2 regions of the Massilia phyllosphaerae genome follow, and region 1 is predicted to be linked to the other one. Evidence: predicted binding sites of a transcription regulator. Region 1 holds the regulator's gene; the other holds the start of a gene.
What was found. The regulator HrcA, encoded in region 1, represses chaperone genes, less so after heat shock. The targets are predictions, from matches to a motif close to TTAGCACTCNNNNNNNNNGAGTGCTAA.
Positions count from the first base shown of each region.

Region 2: the regulator HrcA is predicted to act here: its motif matches at 1,777-1,803, upstream of rpoH (RNA polymerase sigma factor RpoH).

Region 1 is NZ_JAXSQX010000001.1:142,633-146,041, forward strand. It holds gene U1H99_RS00585 (hypothetical protein) at 1-424, opposite strand, end outside; gene U1H99_RS00590 (HAD family hydrolase) at 673-1,392, shown strand; gene hrcA (heat-inducible transcriptional repressor HrcA) at 1,497-2,510, shown strand; gene fur (ferric iron uptake transcriptional regulator) at 2,576-3,004, opposite strand; gene U1H99_RS00605 (outer membrane protein assembly factor BamE) at 3,118-3,409, shown strand, end outside.
Region 2 is NZ_JAXSQX010000004.1:471,442-474,850, forward strand. It holds gene U1H99_RS17865 (cell division ATP-binding protein FtsE) at 1-557, shown strand, start outside; gene ftsX (permease-like cell division protein FtsX) at 554-1,480, shown strand; gene rpoH (RNA polymerase sigma factor RpoH) at 1,943-2,833, shown strand; gene U1H99_RS17880 (dienelactone hydrolase family protein) at 3,026-3,409, opposite strand, start outside.

The sequences.
Region 1 (3,409 bases):
TGGCCGGGACTTCCCTGCGGTCGGTGCCATTCACCACCACCAGGCCACTCGTGGTCAGACCCTGGATCTTGATGATGAACGGGTGCGTCTTGATTTCGCAAGACATACTGACCTGCGCGATCGTGTAATAGTTGGCGCGGGCCTTGCCATTAACAATCGTACAAGTCTTTACGTTCGACGGATATTGCTTGACCTCGATGTTGAATTCGTCATCGGTCGAGACCGCACGCGAAAACTGGAAGCTGGTCGCACCGGCCGGGATGACCAGGTCGTCGCCGCCGTTGTTGGTCAGGATCAGACCGGCCTTGGTCACGCCGCTGTAAATCGTGCCTTGCAACAGCAAATCGCCACTCCCGCCGCCGCATGCGGCCAGGCCCAGTGCGCATGCCAGCGCAACGCCGGCACGCAGGATCGAACTCTTCATAACTTCTCCAAAATGGACAGGATGTGGCGCGCGAGAAAGACTGCCGGCACCGCTGAGTAGAAAAATGCCCATCATTTTAGTGCATTTGCCAATCTGGGGCGCCATTTGCCATGCATTACCTTTGTATCACGGTGTAACCAACACTTGACACGGCGCAGCACCGTTGCATTTCGCAGCGGCCATCGTTATGCTGGACCCGCCTCGTCTTCATGCTTCCTGCATCCATCCTGCTACCCTGGCGTTTCAACATGACAAGCCCCCGTGCCTGGCCGAAGGCCATCCTGTTCGACCTGGACAACACCCTGTGGCCGATTTCGCCCGTGATCGTCCAGGCCGAGGAAAGCCTGTTCGCCTGGCTGCGCGAGCACGCGCCGCGCGTGGCCGAGCGCTTCACCATCGACGGCCTGCGTCAGGCGCGCCTGCAACTGCTGGCGCAACAGCCCGAATTCCACCTCGACCTGGGCAAGCTGCGCCGCGCCGGCCTGCATGCGGCGTTCCAGGAAGCGGGCGAGGATGCCGCCAAGGTGGAACTGGCGATGCTGCACTTTTTTGCCGCCCGCAACGCGGTCACGCCCTACGACGACGTGCTACCGGGCCTGTTGCGTTTGCAAGACAAACTGCTGGTCGGTTCGATCTCGAACGGCAATGCGGACTTGAAAGCGATCGGCCTGTCCCATCATTTCAAGGTGTCGGTGGCGGCGCACGAACTGGGCGTGGCCAAGCCGGACGCGGCGATCTTCCTGGAAGCCTGCCGGCAGCTCGGCGTGGCGCCCGAGGATGCGGTGTACGTCGGCGACGACGTGCTGCTCGACGTGCAGGGCGCCCAGCGCGCCGGCCTGCGCGCGGTATGGATGAACCGCACCGGATCGACCAGCCACCTGGAACACGAGGTGGTGCCGGATGCGATCGTGCGCGATTTCGACGAGCTGCTGGCCTGGCTCGAGCACCAACACGCGCACACTAAATAAGGCCGCGATCACTGCACGCCCGGCATGTGAACAGGCATAATGACATCTGAATAACGTACCGCGATGACCTGCAAGCGCGGATTTCTTCCGCCTCGTTCTAAATTATGCAACTCGATAATCGTGCCCAAACCCTGCTGAAAGCCCTGGTCGAGCGCTACATCGCCGATGGCCAGCCGGTCGGTTCGCGCGCGCTGTCGAAGATTTCCGGGCTGGACCTGTCGCCGGCCACGATCCGCAACATCATGGCCGACCTCGAAGAGATGGGCTATGTGGCCAGCCCGCACACCTCGGCCGGGCGCGTCCCCACGCCGCGCGGCTACCGCCTGTTCGTCGACACCCTCCTGACCGTGCGCCAGATCGACGAGAACGCGGTCGAGGCCGGCATGCGCCTGCCGGCGCACCAGCCGCAAAAAGTCATCGCCAACGCGGCGCAGATGCTGTCGTCCTTGTCGCAGTTCGCCGGGGTGGTGCAGAGTCCGCGGCGCGAGTCGATCTTCCAGCAGATCGAATTCCTGCGCCTGTCCGAAAAGCGCATCCTGCTGGTCATCGTCGACCCGCGCGGCGACGTCCAGAACCGCCTGCTGCTGACCGACGTCGATTATTCGCCGGCGCAGCTGACGCAATCGGCCAATTACCTGAACCAGAATTTCGCCGGCCTGACCTTCGACCAGGTGCGCGGCCGCCTCACCGGCGAGCTGCGCCAGCTGCGCGACGACATGGGACAGCTGATGCAGACGGCGGTCGAGGCCGGCAGCGAAGCGATGCAGGAAGGCGAGGGCATGGTCATCGCCGGCGAGCGCAACCTGCTGTCGGTGACCGATCTCTCATCCAACATGAGCTCGCTGCGCCAGATGTTCGAGATGTTCGAGCAAAAGACCGGGCTGATGCAGCTGCTGGACGTGTCCAGCAAGGCCGGCGGCGTGCAGATCTTCATCGGCGGCGAATCCAAGCTGGTGCCGATGGACGAAATGAGCGTGGTGACCGCGCCCTACGAGGTCAACGGCAAGATCGTCGGCACGCTCGGGGTGATCGGGCCGACCCGGATGGCCTACGAGCGCGTGATTCCGATCGTGGACATCACGGCCAAGCTGCTGTCGAACGCGCTCAGCCATTCCTGACTGCAGGCGGCGTAAAAAAACCACCCGGAGGTGGTTTTTTTGCATCTATTTTGTTTCCAGTTATGTCAGTGCCGGTGCGGGCAATCCGTCTTCACGCAATTGCCATAGATTGCCAGCGCGTGTTCGGTAATCTTGAAACCGCGCTCCAGCGCAATCTTTTGCTGGCGCGATTCGATTTCCTCGTCATAGAACTCTTCCACGTGGCCACAGTCTAGACAGACGAGGTGGTCGTGGTGCGAGCCGGCGTTCAGTTCGTAGATCGCCTTGCCGGTTTCGAAGTGGTTGCGGTTCAGAAGTCCGGCCTGCTCGAACTGGGTCAGGACACGATAAACAGTTGCCAAGCCGACATCCATGTTTTCGTTCAGCAGGGTTTTATAGACGTCTTCCGCCGTCAGGTGCCGGACCGCGCTGTTCTGGAAAATTTCGAGGATTTTCAGGCGCGGCAGAGTCGCTTTCAGGCCGCTGGCCTTCAGGTCGGTTGGGTTGTTGCTCATGTTTTGTTACTCGGATATGGGCGGAGTGCTTTATGATATAGCGTTTTCCGAGCGCCCGCTCGATCATTCAGGCCTGGTTTACGAGCTTTCGCTCACTTGTTTTGGGATTAGATATGCGCATCAAGAATGCCGTTTTCCATCGTTTCCACGTGCGCCCAGCGCTCGTGGCAGGTGTCGCCTGCACGGCGCTGCTGCTGTCGGGTTGCGCATCCTGGCGTAACCAGACCAAGCCGGCAGCGCCGGTGAGCACCGCGCCGACCGCGGTCGCCGCCGACGCCGACAAGGCTGCGGCAGCCGCAAACTCCGGTGCCCAGACCACCCGCGTCACCAAGCTGCAGAAATTCCTGTGGGTGTTCTCGCCCTACCGTCCGGACATCCAGCAAGGCAACTTCGTGTCCGAAGAAA
Region 2 (3,409 bases), on a different contig from region 1:
GCGCCGGTAAATCGACGCTGATGAAGATGGTGGCCGCGATCGAGCGCCCGACCTCGGGCCGCGTGACCGTCAACGGCCAGGACATCGGCAAGCTGAAAAAGGCCGGCGTGCCTTTCCTGCGGCGCAACCTGGGCCTGATCTTCCAGCACCAGCGCCTGCTCAACGACCGCAACCTGCTGGCCAACGTGATGCTGCCGCTGATCGTCACCGGCGCGCCCAAGGCGCAGGCGGCGGAACGCGCGCGCGCGGCGCTCGACAAGGTCGGCCTGCTCGATCGCGTCCGCGCGCTGCCGATGGAACTGTCGGGCGGCGAACAGCAGCGCGTGGCGATCGCGCGCGCGATCGTCAACCGCCCGCAGATCATCCTGGCCGACGAGCCAACCGCCAACCTCGACCGCGCCGCGGCCGACAAGGTGATCGACGCCCTGCACGCCTTTCACTCTGCCGGCGTGACCTGCGTGATCTCGAGCCATGACGAGCAGATCCTCGACAGCGGCGCGCGCGTGATTCGCCTCGAGCATGGGCACGTGATGGACGGCATCGGAGGTGGCGCATGAATATCTGGTTCCGCCAGCACCGCTTCGCCTTCGTCGCGGCGCTCGCCACCGTGCGCAAGTCGCCCGGCAGCTTCCTGTTCAACGTGCTGGTGGTGGCGGTGGCGCTGGCCCTGCCCTTCGCCGGCGTGACCCTGCTCGACAACGTGCGTCCGCTGTCCGAACAGCTGGCGGTCGATCCCGAGATCAGCCTGTTCATGAAGCCCGGCGTGGCGCGCGAGGATGCCCAGGCGCTGGCGCCGCAGCTGCAGCAGCTGCTGGCCGGCAACCATGCGAAGATCAACTTCGTGCCGCGCGAGCAGGCACTGGACGCCCTGAAGGAAAAGAGCGGCCTCGACGACGTCATCGCCACGCTGGGCGACAATCCGCTGCCCGACAGCTATGTGATGAAGCTGGACGGTTTTGCGGCAACCAGCACCGCCGAGGCGGCGCGCGTGGACCTGCTGGCCGATCACATGCGCCAGCTCCCGGGCGTCGATTCGGTGCAGGTTGATTCGGCCTGGGTCAAGCGCCTGGCCGCCCTGCTCGGCGTGCTGCGCCTGGCGCTGCTGCTGCTGGCCCTGACATTGGGCGTGGTGGTGATCGCGGTGGTGTTCAACACCGTCCGCCTGCAGGTACTGACCCAGCGCGAAGAGATCGCCGTCTCGAAGCTGCTCGGCGCCACCGACAACTTCATCCACCGCCCGTTCTACTACACCGGCGCCCTGCTCGGCGTGTGCGCCGGCGCCGTGGCCCTGGGTGCGGTGGCATTGGCGCTGCGCCCGCTCAACACGGCCGTCGGCGAGTTTGCGCGCCTGTACGCGTCGGACTTCCAGCTGACGGCGCTGCCGGCGCTGGGCATTGTCGGCTTGCTGGCGATCAGCGCCGCACTGGGCCTGGTCGGGGCGATGCTATCGGTGCAGCGGCACCTGGCGCGCCTGAAATAACGTTTCCTGCAAGCTCGCTCGAGCTTGCTGTTCTGCTAACTCGTCCGCTGTTGGCCAGTCAAACCTGCGGCGGACGCGAGGCATCCGCCTACACCCCTAAGTGCGCCATCCAACAGAACGCTAAGCACGCGTCCCCTACCCTGTATTTAACGAAAATCAAACGATATATGAGTCACGTTTGAATTAAATCAACTGCACCGCTCATCTCTGCCCTACAGTTGAAACACAGCGCAACTAGATTCCTAAAAGCAACACTTTAGTGAAACTTAAAGGCGTCATCGGGAACATGGAGGCTTCTAGCACTCACTTCAAGAGAGTGCTAATATAGTGTCCGTACATGACGTTTGGTGGCTCGATAGCACAACGTCTCGCATCCCGTAACAAGCCATGCTGTTACGCCTTCGGGGTACGGTGTATGGCAGATTGATGATGCAGTACAGCTCACTGTAAAGGGAAATGACTATGTCCGCACAATCCGCATTGGTTCCTGCTGGCAGCCGTGCTCTGGGACTCGGTTTTAACGGCAACCTCGGCAATATCGACGCCTACATCTCGGCGGTGAACCGTCTGCCAATGCTGACCCACGAAGAAGAGGTCTCGCTGGCCAAAAGTCTGCGCGATGCCAATGATCTGGATGCCGCACAGAAGCTGGTGATGTCTCACCTGCGCCTGGTGGTGTCGATCGCGCGCGGCTACCTGGGCTACGGCCTCCCGCACGCCGACCTGATCCAGGAAGGCAACATCGGCCTGATGAAGGCAGTCAAACGTTTCGATCCGAACCAGGGCGTGCGCCTCGTGTCGTACGCAATGCACTGGATCAAGGCCGAGATGCACGAATACATCTTGAAGAACTGGCGCCTGGTGAAGGTCGCGACGACCAAGGCACAGCGCAAACTGTTCTTCAACCTGCGCAGCAACAAGCAGGGTCTCGACGCCATGTCGCCGCAGCAAGTTGCCGACCTGGCCAAGATGCTCGACGTAAAGCGCGAAGAAGTGGTCGAAATGGAAACCCGCCTGTCGGGCCGCGACATCGCGCTGGAAGCGCCGACCGACGACGAAGACGACAAGTTCTCGCCGATCGCCTACCTGTCGTCGGACCAGCAAGAGCCGACCAAGGTGCTCGAAGCCGAAGAGGTGGTGCGCCTGCAGTCGGAAGGCCTGGAAACGGCCCTGGGTAAACTGGACCCGCGTTCGCGTCGCATCGTGGAAGCGCGCTGGCTGGCCAACGATGATGGTTCCGGTGCTACCCTGCACACGCTAGCCGAAGAGTTCGGCGTGTCGGCCGAGCGTATCCGCCAGATCGAGACCGCCGCGCTGAAAAAGATGAAAACGGCCCTCGCCGCTTACGTCTAACCCGGCTCCCCAGCAAACGAAAAGGCACCCCAGGGTGCCTTTTATTTTTTCTTCAATTCGGGGTCAGAGCACAATCCGGGGTCAGAGCACAATCGTCATTGGCCGCTACCGCTTCGTCTCGTAGCCATCGGCGGCGAATTGCCCGGACACTACGGCATCCAGAATCTGCTCTGACCCCGAATTGGTTTGTGATCAGGCCAGCTTGTCCTTGAAGAAGGCGACGGTGCGGCTCCAGGCCAGCTTGGCGGCCGCTTCGTCGTAGCGCGGCGTGGTGTCGTTGTTGAAACCGTGCTCGGTCCCGGCGTAGACGAAGTGCTGGTAGGCGATGCTGTTGGCCTTCAGCGCGGCTTCGTAGGCGGGCCAGCCGGCCAGGATGCGTTCGTCCTTGGCGGCGTCGTGGATCAGCAGCGGTGCCTTGATGCGCGGGACGTCTGCCGCGGCCGGCTGGGCGCCGTAGAACGGCACCGCGGCCGCCAGGTCCGGCAACTGGGTGGCGAGATAATTCGCGATGCCGCCGCCATAGCAGAAGCCGACCACACCGACCTTGCCGCTGGCCTGGGGCAGCGTCTTCAGAAG